DNA from 3 places in the Streptomyces sp. NPDC101110 genome. Region 2 is predicted to be linked to each of the others. Evidence: riboswitches for the same ligand, from Rfam matches in the RefSeq annotation. Region 2 holds a riboswitch; each other region holds the start of a gene.

Region 1 (6,251 bases), on a different contig from region 2:
CCACCAGGGCCTGGCCAAGTACGGCATCGAGGAGGCGTACGAGCTCGTCGAGGCGATCGAGGAGGGCGACCGTGACGAACTGCGCGAGGAACTCGGCGACGTCCTCCTCCAGGTCGTCTTCCACGCCCGCATCGCCGAGGAGGGCCGCCCCGAGGACGGTGAGGAACCCTTCTCCATCGACGACGTGGCGGGCGGCATCGTCGCCAAGCTGATCCACCGCCACCCGCATGTCTTCGGCGACGCGACGGCCACCACCCCCGAGGAGGTCAAGGAGCACTGGCTGCGTACCAAGGCGGTCGAGAAGCAGCGCACCTCGATCACCGAGGGCATCCCCCTCGGCCAGCCCGGCCTCGCCCTCGCCGCCAAGCTGGCCTCCCGCGTGCGCACCGCGGGCCTGGACATACCGCTCCCGCCCGTCGAGGGCATCGGCTACGACCTGCTGGCCCTGGCGGTCCGTGCCGAGTCGGAGGGCGTCGACCCGGAGGCGGCCCTCAGAGCGGCGGCCCGCGCCTACCGCGACGCGATCCGGCAGGCCGAGGGCTAGGACCCGGGGGGCAGGGCCAGAGACGGGCGTCGCCCTGCCCCGGGGCCTGCCGGACCCGGGGAGTGCCGGGGCCCGCTCGGCCGAGCCCCGACGCAGGGCAGGGGCACCGCAGGAAGCCGGATACGGTCGACGCGTGACCGACCAGCACAGGCCCAGCCCGCCCCCGCCCGCTCCCGACCTCTTCACCTGGGAGTTCGCGAGCGACCCCTACCCCGCCTACGCCTGGCTCCGCGAGCACAGCCCCGTCCACAGGACGCGGCTCCCGAGCGGTGTGGAGGCCTGGCTGGTCACGCGGTACGCCGACGCCAAGCAGACGCTCGCCGACCCCCGGCTCTCCAAGAACCCGGCGCATCACGACGAACCGGCGCACGCCAAGGGCAAGACGGGGATCCCCGGGGAGCGCAAGGCGGAGCTGATGACGCATCTGCTCAACATCGACCCGCCGGACCACACCCGGCTGCGGCGGCTCGTGTCCAAGGCGTTCACGCCCCGCCGGGTCGCCGAGTTCGCGCCCCGGGTGCAGGAGCTCACCGACACCCTCATCGACGGCTTCGCGGCGAAGGGCTCCGCCGACCTGATCCACGAGTTCGCCTTCCCGCTCCCCATCTACGCCATCTGCGACCTGCTCGGCGTCCCGCGTGAGGACCAGGACGACTTCCGTGACTGGGCGGGCATGATGATCCGTCACCAGGGCGGGCCCAGGGGCGGCGTGGCGCGGTCCGTGAAGAAGATGCGCGGCTACCTCGCCGACCTCATCCACCGCAAGCGCGAGGCACTGCCGGCCGAACCCGCCCCCGGTGAGGACCTCATCTCGGGTCTGATCCGCGCCTCCGACCACGGCGAGCACCTCACCGAGAACGAGGCGGCGGCCATGGCCTTCATCCTGCTGTTCGCCGGTTTCGAGACGACCGTCAACCTGATCGGCAACGGCACCTACGCCCTGCTCACCCACCCCGGGCAGCGTGCCCGGCTCCAGGCGTCCCTGGCCGCGGGGGAGGGCGCCCTCCTGGAGACCGGCGTCGAGGAACTCCTCCGCTACGACGGCCCCGTCGAACTCGCCACCTGGCGCTTCGCCACGCAGTCCCTCACCCTCGGCGGGCAGCGCATCGAGGAGGGCGACCCCGTCCTCGTCGTCCTGGCCGCCGCGGACCGGGACCCGGAGCGGTTCGCCGATCCGGACGTCCTGGACCTCTCCCGCCGTGACAACCAGCACCTCGGGTACGGCCACGGCATCCACTACTGCCTCGGCGCCCCGCTGGCCCGCCTGGAGGGCCAGACCGCGCTCGCCACGCTGCTCACCCGGCTCCCGGACCTCCGGCTCGCCGTGGATCCGGCCGAGCTCAGGTGGCGCGGAGGCCTCATCATGCGGGGGCTGCGCACGCTGCCGGTGGAGTTCGCACCCACAGCACCGGTTGAACGTGACGAAACATCAGACCTGTGATCTTCACGTGATCTGCGCGGCATGAACTTGTGACAAGTGATCGTCTGCCGATACGTTCACCCATCAACGCGGCCGGTATCGCGCCGCGTCGGTCACTGCTGTCACGCGAAAGGTCTCCGTATGCTCTCCGGGAACGGTCGGCACCGTCGCCCCCGCCAGGCTCCGGCACTCCTCGTCGCGGCCGGAGTGACCGGCTCCGCCATCGCGATCCCCCTCCTCGGGGCCTCCGGCGCCAGCGCGGCCGACGGCACGACCTGGGACCGGGTCGCGGACTGCGAGACCGGCGGCGCGTGGAGCCAGAACAGCGGCAACGGCTACTACGGCGGCCTGCAGTTGTCCCAGGAGGACTGGGAGAACCACGGCGGCCTCGACTACGCCGCGAGCGCCGACCTGGCCAGCCGCTCCCAGCAGATAGCCGTGGCCGAGAGAATTCTCGCCGACCAGGGAGTCGGCGCGTGGCGCACCTGTGGCCTGCTCTCCGGCCTCGAGCAGGACAAGGGATCGGAATCATCCGAATCATCGGGATCATCCGACTCGTCCGACTCGTCCGGTGAGGTGGACTCGCCCGGTTTGCTCGACTCGCTCGGTTCGTCCCCTTCGGAGAGTGCTTCCCCGTCACCTTCGTCGCCTGACGGGTCATCGGCCTCAAGGGATGAAGGCGCCGATTCGGACAAGTCGCCCGAATCCACCGACTCGCCGAAGGGGCGGCAGTCCGGCAGCTCCTCGTCGGCCGATTCCAAGAGTGACAAGTCCGGCAACTCGCAGTCGGCGGACGACTCCTCGGAGCTGTCCGACACCGGCTCCGGCCGTCACCGCGGCCCCAGCGCCGACGAAAGCCGGGGGTCCGAGGACGGCCGAACGGGTGAATCCACGGGCCGTCATGCCTCGCGCGGTGACGACAGCTCCCGCGACGCCTCCGAGGGCGCCTACATCGTGGGCGTCGGCGACAGCCTCTGGTCCATCGCCGACTCCCTTGACGTCAGCGGCGGATGGCACGCGCTCTACGAGGGCAACGAGAAGTCCGTGGGTACCGATCCGGACCTCATCCTCCCCGGCCAGAAGCTCACGGTCGAGGGCGAAGCGGACGAGAAGTAGCTGTTCGGGCAGTGCGGAAACCGGGGCGGAAGTCGCCCCGAAACCGTGCGAGTTAGCGCCCCGATTCGCGGCTGATGTCCTGTTTGGGGCCCGTGAGAGATAGATCTCAGAAGCCCTGATCGTCTTTGAAATTCCGCCGATCGCGTGTCTACGGTCATGACCGCTCGCCACCGCGAGCCCCGGCTGCCGCAACGCCGAATCCTGCCAGCGGCCGCACGGGAACAGTCGTCGCGTCAAGCGCCGTAGGCAGGAGCGGGGGACCCAAGGTAGGTGCCCGACCGGCAGGTTGTGCCGGAAGGGCTCGGGGTGAAGCCGCGTCCCGGGAGGGACGCGGCCGGGCAACTCAACCGGCCCGAACCCGACAGCTCACCTCGCAGGCGTCGGTGAGGGGATCCATCCATGCTGTTTTCCGGCAAGGGCAAGCACCGTCGTCCGTCCAAGGCCACCCGTGCCGCCGCGCTCGCCGGCGTCACCGGGGTCGCCATCGCCGCCCCGCTGATGGCGGCCGGCAACGCCTCCGCCGCCACCGCCTCCGAGTGGGACGCGGTCGCCCAGTGCGAGTCCGGCGGCGACTGGTCCATCAACACCGGCAACGGCTACTACGGCGGTCTGCAGTTCTCCGCCTCCACCTGGGCCGCGTACGGCGGCACCCAGTACGCCTCCACCGCCGACAAGGCCAGCAAGGACCAGCAGATCCAGGTCGCCGAGAAGGTCCTGGCGAGCCAGGGCAAGGGTGCCTGGCCGGTCTGCGGCAAGGGCCTGTCGAGCGCCGGCTACACCGGCGGCGGCTCCTCGAGCGACTCCGGCAGCACCTCGCAGCAGAGCCAGCAGAGCACCGAGTCCCGCGAGACCCAGCAGCAGCCGGCCTCCCGCTCCGACGAGCGCCCCGCGGCCAAGAAGACCGTCACCACCCCGACCGGCAAGAAGGTCAAGAAGGGCGACGGCGAGTACAAGGTCGTCAAGGGTGACACCCTCAGCTCGATCGCCGCGGACAAGAAGGTCAAGGGCGGCTGGGAGAAGCTGTTCGAGCTGAACAAGGACATCGTCGAGGACGCCAACCTCATCTACCCGGGCCAGCAGCTGCACCTGAAGTAAGCAGCGGCCGACGGGCCCGCGAGGGACCCGGCCCGCCCGGACCCGTCCCAGGGTCCACAGGCTCCCCGCCCCGGTGCGTCACCCCCCGTACGCACCGGGGCGGGGTTTTTTCCGCAACGGGCTTTGTTCCGTTCGGAAACAATTTACTCTCGGTTCTGTCCATGGGGTGGGCGACCCGGTGGCCGATCGCCCCGGGCCGGTTAGGCTCATGTCGCGAGCCACCGGGCCCGCACCTCGCCGGGTCCACGCGACCCGCGTACCGCGTCACATCAAGAAGGAGATGCTCGTGCCGTCCATCGACGTCGTCGTAGCCCGGGAAATCCTGGACTCCCGAGGCAACCCCACGGTCGAGGTCGAGGTCGGCCTCGACGACGGCAGCACCGGTCGTGCCGCCGTCCCGTCCGGCGCCTCCACGGGCGCCTTCGAGGCCATCGAGCTCCGCGACGGCGACTCGAACCGCTACCTCGGCAAGGGCGTGGAGAAGGCCGTCCTCGCCGTCATCGAGCAGATCGGCCCGGAGCTGGTCGGCTATGACGCCACCGAGCAGCGCCTGATCGACCAGGCGATGTTCGACCTGGACGCCACCGACAACAAGGGCTCCCTCGGCGCCAACGCCATCCTCGGCGTCTCGCTCGCCGTCGCCCACGCCGCCTCCGAGGCCAGCGACCTGCCGCTGTTCCGCTACCTGGGCGGCCCCAACGCGCACCTGCTGCCGGTGCCGATGATGAACATCCTGAACGGCGGCTCGCACGCCGACTCCAACGTGGACATCCAGGAGTTCATGATCGCCCCGATCGGCGCGGAGTCCTTCTCCGAGGCCCTGCGCTGGGGTGCCGAGGTCTACCACACGCTGAAGAAGGTCCTGAAGAGCAAGGGCCTGGCCACCGGCCTCGGCGACGAGGGCGGCTTCGCCCCGAACCTCGGCTCGAACCGCGAGGCCCTCGACCTCATCCTCGAGGCGATCAAGGAGGCCGGCTACACCCCCGGCGAGCAGATCGCCCTCGCCCTCGACGTCGCCGCCTCCGAGTTCTACAAGGACGGCTCCTACACCTTCGAGGGCAAGACCCGCTCCGCCGCCGAGATGACCGAGTACTACGCGGAGCTCGTCGACGCGTACCCGCTCGTCTCCATCGAGGACCCGCTGTTCGAGGACGACTGGGAGGGCTGGAAGACCATCACCGCCAAGCTCGGTGACAAGGTGCAGCTCGTCGGCGACGACCTGTTCGTCACCAACCCCGAGCGCCTCGCCCGCGGCATCGAGGAGGGCGCGGCCAACGCGCTGCTCGTGAAGGTGAACCAGATCGGTTCGCTCACCGAGACCCTGGACGCCGTCGAGCTGGCCCAGCGCAACGGCTTCAAGTGCATGATGTCCCACCGCTCCGGCGAGACCGAGGACGTCACCATCGCCGACCTGGCCGTCGCCACCAACTGCGGCCAGATCAAGACCGGCGCCCCGGCCCGCTCCGAGCGCGTCGCCAAGTACAACCAGCTGCTGCGCATCGAGGAGATCCTCGACGACGCCGCGGTCTACGCCGGCCGCAGCGCGTTCCCCCGCTTCAAGGGCTGATCACCGAAGGCCCGGCCACGGCCGTGCCAGTCGTACGTACGTCCCCGGACCCGGTCCCGTACCGTGTCCGGGGACGTACGCGCGTAGGACGGTGGAGCGGGAGGCGGACAGATGGCCGTGAAGGACCGGGACCGGTTCTCCACCGCGACCAGGATCCGGTTGCTCGGCGAGCAGACCGCGGCCCGGGTCTACCGTTCCCAGACCAGGCGGCAGGCCCGCCGCTCGCGGCTGACCGGCCGGGCCGCGCTGCTCGCCCTGGTGATGTGCTCGCTGATCGTGGCCCTGGCCTACCCGATGCGGGAGTACGTCTCGCAGCGCGCCGAGATCGACGACCTGCAGCGCGAGCAGCGGCAGGCCCGTGAGCGCGTCGAACGGCTGCGCGACCTGAAGGCGCGCTGGCAGGACGACGCGTACGCCGAGCAGCAGATCCGGCAGCGGTTGCACTACGTGATGCCGGGGGAGACGGGCTTCATCGTCGTGGATCCGCACGCGGCGAAGCAGTCGCGCAC
Region 2 (6,251 bases):
CTGAGCGGGGCCAGGCGGCTGGTGCAGGAGTTCGAGGTGGACAGCAGACCCGGCGAGGGGACCACCGTCACCGTCACCGCCTGGGCCACCGTCGTGCCGCCCTCCCGGACGGCGCCGTGATGAGCAGGGTCTGGGACGTTCCGGTGGAGGACGACTCCACGCGGGTACGGGACGTGCGGGTGGCGGCCGAGGAGGCCAGCGCCTGCGCCGGCCTGCCCGCGAACCGGACCGCGACCGCCGCGCTCGTGGCCACGGAGCTGGCGACCAACCTGCTGCGGCACGCCGAGGGCGGACGGGTGCTGATCAACCTCGTCGAGCGCGCGCACGACGGCGACCACCGGCCGGCCGTGCAGCTCGTCTCGCTCGACCACGGACCCGGCATCCCGGACGTCGCGGCAGCGATGCGCGACGGCTACACCACGACCGTCGCCGCCTCGCTGGGCGCCGGACTCGGGACGTGCCGGCGCATAGCGAACGACTTCGACCTGCACAGCGCGCCGGGCCGGGGCACCGTCGTGATGGCCCGGATCGGCCACGAGCCCGCCGCACGCAACCAGGGGCCGCCCCCGCCCGGGCCGCGCGCCGGGGGCGTCAACGTCCCCCTGGGCAGGGCCGAGCAGTCCGGGGACGCCTGGGCCCGGCTGCGCCACGGCGACCGTCTGACCCTGCTGCTCGCCGACGGGCTCGGCCACGGGGCGAAGGCCGCCGAGGCCTCCACCGCGGCGGTGGAGGAGCTGCGCGGCCTGGGCGGCCTGCCGCCGGCCGAGATCCTGCGCAGTCTGGGCCGGCCCCTGCGCCCCACCCGGGGCGCGGCCGTCGCGGTGGCCCAACTGGATCTGCGAGAGGCCCAGTTGAGCTTCGCCGGGATCGGCAACGTCGGCGCCCGGCTGCGGACCGACGGCGCGTGGAAGCCGTTGCTGTCCCACCCCGGCATCGTGGGCGCGCAGATGCCGGCGTCCGTGCCCGTGCAGCGTGTGCCGTGGCACCCGGGCAGTCTGCTGGTGCTGCACAGCGACGGCCTGCCCAGCCGCTGGACGCCGCCCGACGACGGTGTCCTGCCCGGCTGCGACCCGGCGGTGGCGGCCGCGGTGGTGCTCCGGGACGCGGGGAGCGCGGCCCGTCCGGTACGGGACGACACCTGCGTGGCGGTCCTCACCGCAGGCGGCGAGAGCCGCCACGGCTCGGGCGCGTGACGCCCTACGGCGGCGGGTGCTGTGAGGGCGCGGGTTCGTGACGCCCTACGGCGGCGGGTGCTGTGAGGGCGCGGGTGCGTGACGCCCTACGGCGGCGGGTGCTGCGAGGGCCTTGGTACATGATGCCCGCCGAACTGGGGCAGCTGCCGCGTCGGCTCGGCCGCCTGACGCCCACGGCGGCCGACTGGCGCCGATTTCCGGGTCCGCCCGCGCGCCCGGCCGGTTTCTCAGCGGTTCTCGTCGGTGTCGGTGTCGCTGTCGCAGTCGGTGTCCGTCGACCATGTCGTCCGGGCCGCCAGGAAGCCCCGCAAACCTCTGCTCAGCGCTGCTCGTTCGGCCGGTTCCATGGCAGCCAGTGCCGTGGACAGGGCCTGGGTCCGACGGTCGGCGACGTCATCCAGGACGCGCTGTCCGTGTGAAGTAAGACACAGTTGCACTTCGCGGCGGGTGTCGGGATGCGGCGCCCGTTCCAGCAGGCCGGCCGCGGCCAGACGGTCGCAGAGACGGCTGGCCGTGGGGAGGCCGATGTCCAGGCCGTCCGCCAGGGCCGTCAGGTTCAGCCCGGGCGCGGCCTGCACGGTGCGCAGCGCCCGCAACTGGTGCGGTGACAGCCGCAGGGACGCCTCCTGGGCGGCGACCGACCACAGCGCCACCAGGCTCTCCACGGCATCGGTGATCTGCGCTGCGACGGCCTCCGGGCCCTCGCCCGGTCCCTTCGCCCGGTGGTTGCCGGGGCCGCCGAGATCGGTCACAAACGGTCACTTCCATACAGGCGTGGGTACTGATGAGGTCGCCCTCTTGCAAAGGCTGTACCCGATGAACCGAAGGGCAAGCAGCCCGGTTCAGTGCCCGGCCGGACCGGCGGCCGGTCAGCCCGCGTTGAGCTCCGCCAGCGCCGCGAGCGGCAGTGTGTGCTGGGTCTGGAGCACTTTCGCGCGCAGGTAGCGGACGTTGTGGGCGGTGGTGAAGACGCCGGTGGGGATCCGGTCGTGGACGTCGACGCCCAGCGATCGCAACTGGTCCGCCTTGTCGGGGTTGTTGGAGAGCAGGTCCAGTTCGCCGATGCCCAGGGCCCGGAGCATCTGGGCCGCCGCCGTGTAGTCGCGGGCGTCCTCCGGCAGTCCGAGCGCCGCGTTCGCCTCATAGGTGTCGAGCCCCTCGTCCTGGAGGGCGTACGCGTCGAGCTTGTTGTAGAGGCCGATGCCGCGGCCCTCCTGGCGGAGGTAGAGGAGGACGCCGCCGCGCTCGGCGATGCGCTCGACCGCCTCGCGCAACTGCGGGCCGCAGTCGCAGCGGGCGCTGCCGAAGACGTCCCCGGTCAGGCACTCGGAGTGCAGCCGCACCAGCGGGACGGGGCCGGGCTTGCCGAGGACCACGGCCACGTGCTCGCGGCCGTCGGCCAGCCCGTGGAAGGTGACGAGCTCGGCGTCCGCCTCGTAGCCGTCGTGGAAGCGCAGCGGGATCCGGACGCGGGAGCGCGGGGTGGCGACGACGGCGGGGGTGTCGGGCATGCGGGGCCTCCGGGGTCCGTTTCCTGTTCGGCTGCACAGCCGTACTGCTTCAGATTTGAAGCAGATCCACGTCCGGAACCCTACTCGTGCTTTAAATTTGAAGCAATGGCGAGGCCGACCTCTGTGACGCGGGTCACGAACAGGGGGGTGAAGACCTCCGCCGCCACGGAACGTCGTCCACAGCCGCCCGCGGCCCGTCCTCCTGGAGTCCTTGGGCGATCGCCGCGGAGATCTCCTCCAGCTGGCCCACCTGCTCCTCGCTGAGCCGGTCGAACAGGGAGCTGCGCACGGTCTCGACGTGCCCGGGCGCCGCGCGCTCCAGCACGGCGAACCCCTCGTCGGTCAGTGCCGCGATACTGCCGCGCTTGTCGTACCGGCAGGCCTCGCGCCGCAGCATGCCGTCCTTCTCCAGTCGTGTGACCGCGTATGTCAGCCGGCTGCGCGTGATCTTCAGCCGCTGGGCGAGATCGGTCATGCGCAGCCGCCGGTCCGGGGACTCCGACAGGACGGACAGGATGGAGTAGTACAGGTGCGGCATGCCGGCGTCCTGCTGGAGCTGCCGGTCGATCGCGTCCTCCAGAAGCAGCGAGGCGGCGATGTAGGCGCGCCAGGCGCGCTGCTCCTCGGGGGTGAGCCAGCGAGTCGTCATGCCGCCAGTGTAGGTTTGTTTCAAACTTGAACCAAGCCCTGTCCCGTCCCGCAGTCCCGACCAGCCGCGGAGCACCGATGCCTCACCCGTACGTCCTGCTGTCCGCCGCCGTCTCCCTCGACGGCTACCTGGACGACACCGGGCCCGACCGCCTGTTGCTGTCCGGCCCCGCCGACTTCGACCGGGTCGACGAGGTCCGGGCCGACGTCGACGCGATCCTGATCGGCGCCGGCACCATCCGCGCCGACAACCCGCGCCTGCTGGTGAACTCGGAACGGCGCCGGGCCGCCCGCACGGCCGCGGGCAGGCCCGCGTACCCGCTCAAGGTCGCGGTCAGCGGCTCGGGCGACCTCGACCCGGACGCACGCTTCTGGCACACCGGCGGCGAGAAGCTCCTCTACACGACCGACCGGGGCGCCGAGCGTGCCCGTGCGCTCGGCCTCGCCGCCGACGTCGTCCCGCTCGGCGCCGATCTCGACTGGCGGCGGTTGCTCACGCACCTGCACGACGTCCGGGGAGTACGGCGGCTCATGGTCGAGGGCGGCGGTCTGATCCACACCCAGCTCCTCACCCAGGGCCTGGCCGACGAACTCCAGCTGGTGCTCGCCCCGCTCTTCGTGGGCGACCCCGGTGCGCCCCGCCTCTTCGGCCCCGGCGGCTACCAGGGCGGCCGGCTCCGGCTGCTGGAGTCGCGGCAGATCGAGGACGTCGTCCTGATGCGCTACGAACCGACCGCCCCCGGCACCGGCTCCCTGCCCGCCGCAGCCGATCACCACTGGCTGGCCCTCGCCTGCGAACTGGCCGAGCGCTGTCCTCCGTCGGACACGGCGTTCAGTGTGGGCGCGGTCGTGGTCGCCGACGACGGCACGGAACTGGCCCGTGGCCACTCCCGCGAGGGCGGCGACCCGGTGGTGCATGCCGAGGAGGCGGCCCTCGCGAAGCTCGACCCGGCCGACCCGCGGCTGCCCGGCGCGACGGTGTACAGCAGCCTGGAGCCGTGCGCCCGCCGCGCGTCCCGGCCGGCTCCCTGCGCCCGGCTGATCCTCGACGCGGGGGTGCGGCGGGTCGTCACGGCCTGGCGCGAGCCGGACACTTTCGTGACGGACGCCGACGGCAGCGGCCTCCTGTCGGCGCGGGGTGTGGAGGTCCTCGTACTCCCGGAACACGAGGAGCGGGCCAAGGCCCCGAACCGCCACCTGGCCCGCTGAGCACGGGCCGGACGGAGGGTGTGCGCGAGCGGTCCCGCGGATGGCGTACACTGGTGACACAACGACGCGGGGTGGAGCAGCTCGGTAGCTCGCTGGGCTCATAACCCAGAGGTCGCAGGTTCAAATCCTGTCCCCGCTACTGAAGGCCGAGGGCCGGAATCCAAAAGGATTCCGGCCCTCGGTGCTTTCCCGGTGGCCGCTACGGTCGGTGAGCGAACCGTCCCGTTCCGCATAACAACTGACGCACCGTCAAATCCCTTCGGTCACTTGTATGGTGGTCAACTCGCCCGATTTAAGGCGGTCATGGCAGGTTGGTCCGCGCGAAAAAGGTTAATGATCAAGCGGAATCGCTGGAATACCCCTCGCGCCTCCATTAACGTTCGATAACGCAGCGCGGTCGTCCCAGCCGTCACAGAAGGCGGCTCCGTGCGCACGCGCCGAATCCCGAAAGGGAACCGGGGAACCACCACTTGGGGTGAATCGGGCGGATACCACCGTGGAAGCACGGCAGGTATACGCGCGTAGGAGACCTTCCTGCTCCGAACCCGTCAGCTAACCCGGTAGGCGAGAAGGAAGGAAAGGAGTACGCCCACGTGGCGTCCAACCGGCCTGCCCCCACGGCCCCGTACGCGCCGAAGCGCGACACCGACACCTTCGGCTACGGCGGTCAGCGCACCGACGAGGGCCCGTTCCAGGAGTGGAACCCCACCGAGGAGTCCATCCGTCCCGTCCGCGGCCGGCATCGCGTCACCAAGCAGCGCGGCGGAGGTCTCGCCCGCAGCTCCACCGTCCTGGGCGTCGGTGTCATAGCTGCCGTGGGTGCCGGCGGCATGGCCAGTGCCCAGACCGGCAAGCCCCCGGTGTCCATCTCCGTTCCGGACCTGCCCTCGGTGGGTTCCCTCATCTCGGACGACGACACCCCCGAAGGTTCCGCAACCCCGCTCAGCAGCCTCGGCACCGCCACGGCGGACACCGAGCAGGCCGAGGGCGCCTCCGGTGCCGGCGAGGCGCTGCGCGCCCGGATCATGGCCCAGGTCGAGTACCAGCAGGACCAGATCGAGACCAAGGCCGCCCAGGACGCCGCGGACGCCGCCGAGAAGGCGGCCAAGGAAGCGGTGGCCAAGGCGGAGCAGGAAGCCAAGGCGAAGGCCGCAGAGGCCAAGAAGAAGGCGGAGGAAGAGGCCAGGAAGAAGGCCGAGGCCGAGCGGCTCGCCGCCCTCGCCAAGCAGTTCACCCTGCCGACCTCCTCGTACACCCTCACCTCGACGTTCGGCCAGGCCGGCGCCTACTGGTCCTCCGGCTACCACACCGGCCTCGACTTCGCCGCCCCCACGGGCACGCCGATCAAGGCCGTGCACAGCGGCACCATCGCCGAGGCGGGCTGGAACGGCTCCTACGGCTACAAGACCGTCCTCACCCTCGATGACGGCACCGAGATCTGGTACGCGCACCAGTCCTCCATCGGCGTCAGCGTCGGCCAGAAGGTCAGCACCGGCGACGTGATCGGCCGCGTGGGCGCCACCGGCAATGTCACCGGGGCGCACCTGCACCTCGAAGTCCACTCCGGCGGGTCCGCGAGCGGCATCGACCCGATGGCGTGGCTGCGCGGCAAGGGACTGACCCCGTAAGCGGCACACATCCGTTGAAGCACGGCGACCGAAGACCGGCAGCCCTGACGACGACCCCCCGA
Region 3 (6,251 bases), on a different contig from region 2:
GCTCGTTGCGGAGCAGGGTGGCACGGAAGGCCGTCCGGCGAGTGCCGGCCGCAGGTGGCCGGTCGCGCGGTTCCCCGCGCCCCTGAGGGGCGCTCGGCTCAGCCCGCGACATCGAAGCCCTCCCCCGTCAGTGCCACGAACGCGTCCTCCAGCGAGGCCCGTTCGACCGTGAACCCGCGCACCCGGACCCCGGCCGTCACCAGCGCCGCGTTCACCTCGGCGAGGTCGCGGTCCGGTGGTTCGCCGGTCACCCGGTCACCGGTGACGACGACGTCACCCACGCCCTGCTCCTTCAGCACCCGGGCCGCCTCCGCCGCGTCCGGCGTGGTCACGGCCAGCCGGCCGCGCACCCCGGCGGACAGCTCGGCGACCGGGCCCTGCGTGATCAACCGGCCTTGCGTCATCACGGCCGCGTGCGTGCAGACCTGCTCGATCTCGTCGAGGAGGTGGGAGGAGAGGAAGACGGTCGTGCCGTCCGAGGCCAGTTCCCGTACGAGGGTGCGGATCTCCCGCATGCCCTGCGGGTCGAGGCCGTTGGTCGGCTCGTCGAGGACGAGCAGCCGACGCGGCTGGAGCAGCGCGGCCGCGAGTCCCAGCCGCTGTTTCATGCCCAGCGAGTAGGCCCTGGCCTTCTTGCCCGCGGCGGCCGTCAGGCCCACCCGGTCCAGGGCGGCGGCGACCCGGGCGCGCCGGGTGCGCGGATCGGCGGCCGGGTCGGCGCTGTCGTAGCGGGCGAGGTTGTCGCGGCCGGAGAGGAAGCCGTAGAGGGCCGGGCCCTCGATGAGGGCGCCGACGTGCGGCAGCACCGCGCGGGTGGCCCGGGGCATGGGCTGTCCCAGGACCCGGGCCGTGCCGGAGGTGGGTTCGATGAGACCCATCAGCATGCGGATGGTGGTGGTCTTGCCGGAGCCGTTGGGCCCGAGGAAGCCGAAGACGCTGCCCGCCGAGACGGTCAGGTCGAGACCGTCGACGGCGAGCTGTCCGCCGCGGTAGCGCTTGGTGAGCGCGCGGGTGGCGATGACCGGTTCGTCACCGGTCCCGGCCCGGGCCCCACCCTGTTCCGGTTCCGTGGCGGGCACCTCGCCCATCGGCTTCCTCGTCCTCTTGAACTCCCGTACGCCTACGGGGCTCACTTGCCGGCGTCGGCCGCCTTCACGAGCGCGTCCTTGGTGACCAGGCCCGCGTAGACCTTGCCGTCGTCGGTGACGAGGGCGTTGACCAGGCGGGTCGAGAAGACCGTGCCCGAGCCGAACTTGCCGTGGACCTTGTCGCCGAGCGAATCGAGGAAGCCGCCGAACTGGCCTTGGGCCTCGCCCGAGGGCACGCCCTCGCCGCCGGTGTCGAAGGTGGCGATGGCGTTCCACCCCTCACCGATGGTCTTCATCCCGTCGGGGCCGCCGAGGCCCTTGCCCATGTCCTCGCCGGCCCTGGGGGAGTGGTCCTTCGCCCCGCCCTTGCCGAAGTCCTCGCCGAGGCCCTTGCTTTCGCCCTTGTTCGCGCCGTTGAAGGCGTCCTTGCGGGCGTCCTCCTCCTCGGTGACCTTCGCCCCCTTGGGCGGGGTGAAGTCGAAGGTCGAGGCGGCCGGCCGGGCGAAGTCGACCTTCGTGAAACCGACGTCGACGACGGCGGCGCCGCCACTGGCCGGGGTCAGCGTGAACTTCAGCGGCATGCCGGTCTTCGCGTCGACGGCCACGGTGATCGCGCCGACCGTCGAGCCGGACTGCTTCGGCTGGACGACCAGCTTGTAGGCGTCCCGGCCGGCGACCTGGGCGGTGCCGTCCACGGTCACGGAGGTCGTGTCGTCGACCGCCTTCAGGGCCTCCTCGGCGAAGTCCTTCGGCGTGGCCGGCGGCTGCTGGTCCCTGCCGTGCTCCGGGCTCTCCGCGGAGGTGCCGTGGTAGACCTCGTTGGACTTGCTGTCGTAACCCCAGACGTCCTTGCCGTTGTGGATGACGCTGTACTCGGCGGCGTTCTCCAGCAGCGACAGCTTCTGCCTGTCCGGGCCGTCCACGGCGACGCGCAGGGTGTGCGTGCCGGAGGCCAGTTCGGTGAGCTTGGCCGACGGGTCGGCGGAGGAGCCGTCCCCGCCCTGGCCCGCGGCGCCGGCCAGCAGGCCGGACTCCAGGCCGCCGAGGTTCGGCAGGCCGAGGTCCGTGCTGATCTTCACCGTGCCGGACAGCTGCTGGACGTCCGACTTCGCGATCTTCTCGACGAGCTGCTGTGCGGTGATCTTCGGGAGGTCGGGGTCGCCGGAGTCGGCGAGGGCGGGCACCAGCCCGATCGTCGCGGCCGCCACCCCCACCACCGTGACCGGGACGATGTAGCGCGCGGCCTTGCGCCGCCCGGAGCGCTGCTCGTCGACCTCCCCGGCGGTCGTGCTGTCGTCGGATGCGTACGGTGCCATGTGAGCCCTACCTCCGTGGTCGGCGGCGGCTGTCCGTGTCGTCCACGCACTCGTCCCTGAGCCGCCATTCTCACCCGAACAGGTGAGGAGTGGTGTTGTTCCGTGCATCCATCTGACCAAATCGGCCAGGGAGATACGTCAGACCCCGGACTCAACTGCGCGTACTGCTGGGGTATGACACGGAGGGGCGACTTCTCCCCCGACCCGTAGGGGTCGTACGGGAACGACGTGCTAGCCGGCCCGGTGCACCACCGCGTCGCACAGCTCCTGGAGGGCCGTCTTCGCGGTGCACTCCGGCAGCGGTGCCAGCGCCGAACGGGCGTCCTGGGCATAGCGGACGGTGTCCCGCCGGGCCTGTTCCAGGGCCGGGTGGGCACGCAGCAGACGCAGGGCCTCGGTGTGCCGGTCGTCGTCGGTGAGGTCGGAGTCGAGCAACTCGCACAGGGCGATGTCCTCGGCGAGCCCGAGCCGGGCCGCGCGCTCCCGCAGCAGGAGCACCGGCAGGGTGGGGATGCCCTCGCGCAGGTCGGTGCCGGGGGTCTTGCCGGACTCGTGGGAGTCGGACGCGATGTCGAGGACGTCGTCCGCGAGCTGGAAGGCGACGCCGAGCCGCTCGCCGTACTGGGTCAGCACGTCCACGACGGTGTCGTCGGCGCCGGACATCATCGCGCCGAACCGGCACGCCACGGCGATCAGCGAACCGGTCTTGCCGCCCAGCACGTCCAGGTAGTGCTCGACGGGGTCCCGGCCGTCCTGCGGTCCGGCCGTCTCCAGGATCTGGCCGGTCACCAGGCGCTCGAACGCCTCGGCCTGCACCCGCACGGCCTCCGGGCCGAGGTCGGCCAGGATGTGCGAGGCGCGGGCGAAGAGGAAGTCGCCGGTGAGGACCGCGACGGAGTTGCCCCAGCGGGTGTTGGCGCTCGGGACGCCGCGGCGCACGGCGGCCTCGTCCATGACGTCGTCGTGGTACAGCGTGGCGAGGTGGGTCAGCTCCACGACGACGGCCGACGGCACGATCCCGGGCGCGTGGCGGTCGCCGAACTGGGCGGAGAGCATCACGAGCAGCGGGCGGAACCGCTTGCCGCCGGCCCGCACCAGGTGCTGGGCGGCCTCCGTGATGAAGGGCACCTCACTCTTGGTGGCCTCGAGCAAGCCTTCCTCGACAGCCGCCAACCCGGCCTGGACGTCGGCTTCCAGATCCTGGTCCCGCACGCTCAGCCCGAACGGCCCGACGTCGGTCACGAGGGGTCTCCTGTCTGCTGTGTCTGCCGGTGATTACGCGGGTTGTCGATAGGTCGCCGCTCTCACTCCAGTCAGCGTATCCGGTCACGTTTCGATCACCGCCAGCGCCCAGGGTTACAGGCCGGGTGGTATCCGATCACGACCGCTATGTTTTCGATCAACCTATAAGAACAGATATTTATCGACTTACCCAGGGGTAGTGAACTATGCACGATTTGCCGTGATGAGTCGGTGAATTCCCCTTGGTGGAAATTGCCCTTCCGGCTTGTGATCAGTGAGGTCAATCACTTCTCCCCCCACTCCCTCCCTTCTCGGCGCCGACCCGTACCGCCGTTCCGCGAAAGCCAGTTGAGCCTTGGCTCCCGCAAAGGATCAAGCGCCCCAAACTCCCCCGACCAAGGTCAACCACGCGATATGTGATTGAGGTGCTTGTTCCCGACATGTGCTCTCGCATACGTTCCGGCCCTGTCCGGCGGACGCCTAATCCTGCCGCCGCCCGGACTCCCCACAGGAACCGACTCACTCACGCGTGGCAGGAGCGGGGGACCCAGGTAAGTCGCCGGTCCGCACAGCGGCACGGCTCGGGGTGAAGCCGTGTACGGCACACAGCGCCGTACACGGCCGGGCACCTCCCGGCCCGAACCCGACAGCTCACCTCGCAGGCGCCGGAGAGGAACATCGCCATGGCCGGACGAGGCAAGCACCGTCGCCCCAGAACCAACCCGCTGACCCGAGGCATCGTCGCCGTCGGTACCGGTGGAGCCGCCCTCACCCTCCCGCTCCTCGGGGCCGCGCACGCGAGCGCCGCCGAGCCCCAGAGCGCCCCCGCCGCGCAGTCCGTGAAGCAGGCGGCCCAGCCCGCCAAGTCCCGCACGTACACCGTGGTCAAGGGCGACTCGCTCGCCCGCATCGCCGACAAGTACGACATCTCGGGCGGCTGGAAGCGGCTCTACGAGGACAACCGCACCGCCGTCGGCGACAACCCGAAGCTGATCCACCCGGGTCTGAAGCTGAAGGTGAAGACCGCGAAGGCGGTGGACGCCCCGAAGGAGACGGCGACCAAGTCGTCCGCCGCCAAGCCGGCCGCGAAGCCCGCCGGCGGTGTCGCCCAGGCCACCCAGGCGTCCGCGAAGACCTACGCGAACAGCCTCGACGGGTGGATCCGCGAGTCGCTGGACATCATGGCGCAGCAGGGGATCCCGGGCTCCTACGACGGCATCCACCGCAACATCATGCGCGAGTCGTCCGGCAACCCCCAGGCGATCAACAACTGGGACTCCAACGCCGCCGCGGGCACCCCGTCCAAGGGCCTGCTCCAGGTGATCGACCCGACGTTCGCCGCCTACCACGTGCCCGGCACCTCCTTCGACCCGTACGACCCGGTCGCCAACATCACGGCGGCCTGCAACTACGCGGCCGACCGCTACGGCTCGATCGACAACGTCAACGGCCCGTACTGAGCCGCCCCGCCCAGCAGTCGCTCGAGGACGACGGCGATGCCGTCGTCCTCGTTCGACAGGGTGACCTCGTCGGCCACGGCCTTGAGTTCGGGATGGGCGTTGGCCATCGCGACGCCGTGGCCGGCCCAGTCGAACATCGGGATGTCGTTGGGCATGTCACCGAAGGCGATGGTGTCGGCCGGCCGCAGCCCCAGATGCTCGGCGGCCAGCGCCAGGCCGGTCGCCTTGGTGATCCCGCACGGCTGGAGCTCGACCGTGCCGGGCCCCGACATCGTCACCGTGGCCAGTGAGCCGACCACCGAGCGCGCGGTCGCCGCCAACTCGTCGTCCGTCAGGTAGGGGTGCCGCAGCAGCACCTTGCTGATGGGCTCGCCCCACAGATCCGCGCGCCGGTCGACCCGGACCGCGGGCAGCGTCGGGTGCGGCATCAGATAGCCCGGCTCGATCAGCGTGAGCCCGTCGACCCCGTCCTGGTCGACCGCCGCGTACACCTGCCCCACCTCGGCCTCGATCTTGCCGAGGGCGGTCTCCGCCAGCTCCCGGTCCAGGGTGATGGACCACAGCAGCCGGTCCGCGCCGGCGTCGTACACCTGCGCGCCCTGCCCGCACACCGCGAGCCCCGTGCAGCCGAGGTCGTCCAGGAGCGGCCGCACTCTCGGCGCCGGCCGGCCCGTCACCACGAGGTGCTGGGCACCGGCGTCCGCCACCCGCGCGAGCACGGCTAGGGACCGGTCGGACAGGGTGTCGTCGCCGCGCAGCAGCGTCCCGTCCAGGTCGGTGGCGATGAGTGAATATGCGATGGGTGCGGCCATGATCAGAGAATACGGACAGTGCGGGCCTTCGTTTCATCGCTCGGTGGACGCCGATTGCCCGGTTGAAGGCCTCTGCACCGATTGGCAACAACATGCTCCGCTACCTACCCGTGGGGCCGCATCGAGCGGTACCTTCCATGTGTCCAGGGGGGACTTGATCGGGGGGTCGGGTTGAGCAGTGGGCGCATTCGCGTGGCCGGGCCCGGGGAGCTCGGCGAAGGGGAGAGGGAGCGCTGGCGGGCACTGCGCGCCGCCTCGGAGGCACCGCGCAACCCCTTCATGGAGCCGGAGTTCACCGAAGCCGTCGGCCTGGTCAGGCCGGGGGCCCGGATC

The links. Region 2 has a riboswitch for cyclic di-AMP ahead of ACIQU3_RS09350 (M23 family metallopeptidase). Riboswitches for the same ligand answer to the same signal wherever they lie in the genome.
Region 1: it holds a riboswitch for cyclic di-AMP, as region 2 does, so the genes downstream of both, ACIQU3_RS14890 (transglycosylase family protein) here and ACIQU3_RS09350 (M23 family metallopeptidase) in region 2, are expected to answer to the same signal.
Region 3: it holds a riboswitch for cyclic di-AMP, as region 2 does, so the genes downstream of both, ACIQU3_RS00880 (transglycosylase SLT domain-containing protein) here and ACIQU3_RS09350 (M23 family metallopeptidase) in region 2, are expected to answer to the same signal.

What each region holds. Positions count from the first base shown of each region.
Region 1 covers NZ_JBIVZM010000005.1:516,140-522,390, forward strand. The annotation lists gene ACIQU3_RS14875 (nucleoside triphosphate pyrophosphohydrolase) at 1-544, shown strand, start outside; gene ACIQU3_RS14880 (cytochrome P450) at 678-1,985, shown strand; gene ACIQU3_RS14885 (transglycosylase family protein) at 2,106-3,080, shown strand; cyclic di-AMP (ydaO/yuaA leader) riboswitch at 3,309-3,475, shown strand; gene ACIQU3_RS14890 (transglycosylase family protein) at 3,480-4,175, shown strand; gene eno (phosphopyruvate hydratase) at 4,462-5,742, shown strand; gene ACIQU3_RS14900 (septum formation initiator family protein) at 5,854-6,251, shown strand, end outside.
Region 2 covers NZ_JBIVZM010000004.1:22,096-28,346, reverse strand. The annotation lists gene ACIQU3_RS09385 (anti-sigma regulatory factor) at 1-120, shown strand, start outside; gene ACIQU3_RS09380 (SpoIIE family protein phosphatase) at 120-1,193, shown strand; gene ACIQU3_RS09375 (MarR family winged helix-turn-helix transcriptional regulator) at 1,421-1,945, opposite strand; gene ribA (GTP cyclohydrolase II) at 2,063-2,704, opposite strand; gene ACIQU3_RS09365 (MarR family winged helix-turn-helix transcriptional regulator) at 2,838-3,353, opposite strand; gene ACIQU3_RS09360 (dihydrofolate reductase family protein) at 3,431-4,561, shown strand; tRNA gene ACIQU3_RS09355 (tRNA-Met) at 4,627-4,700, shown strand; cyclic di-AMP (ydaO/yuaA leader) riboswitch at 4,987-5,143, shown strand; gene ACIQU3_RS09350 (M23 family metallopeptidase) at 5,155-6,189, shown strand.
Region 3 covers NZ_JBIVZM010000001.1:189,032-195,282, reverse strand. The annotation lists gene ACIQU3_RS00900 (ABC transporter permease) at 1-112, opposite strand, end outside; gene ACIQU3_RS00895 (ATP-binding cassette domain-containing protein) at 99-1,088, opposite strand; gene ACIQU3_RS00890 (outer membrane lipoprotein carrier protein LolA) at 1,130-2,404, opposite strand; gene ACIQU3_RS00885 (polyprenyl synthetase family protein) at 2,636-3,646, opposite strand; cyclic di-AMP (ydaO/yuaA leader) riboswitch at 4,149-4,324, shown strand; gene ACIQU3_RS00880 (transglycosylase SLT domain-containing protein) at 4,330-5,106, shown strand; gene ACIQU3_RS00875 (HAD family hydrolase) at 5,070-5,918, opposite strand; gene ACIQU3_RS00870 (GNAT family N-acetyltransferase) at 6,090-6,251, shown strand, end outside.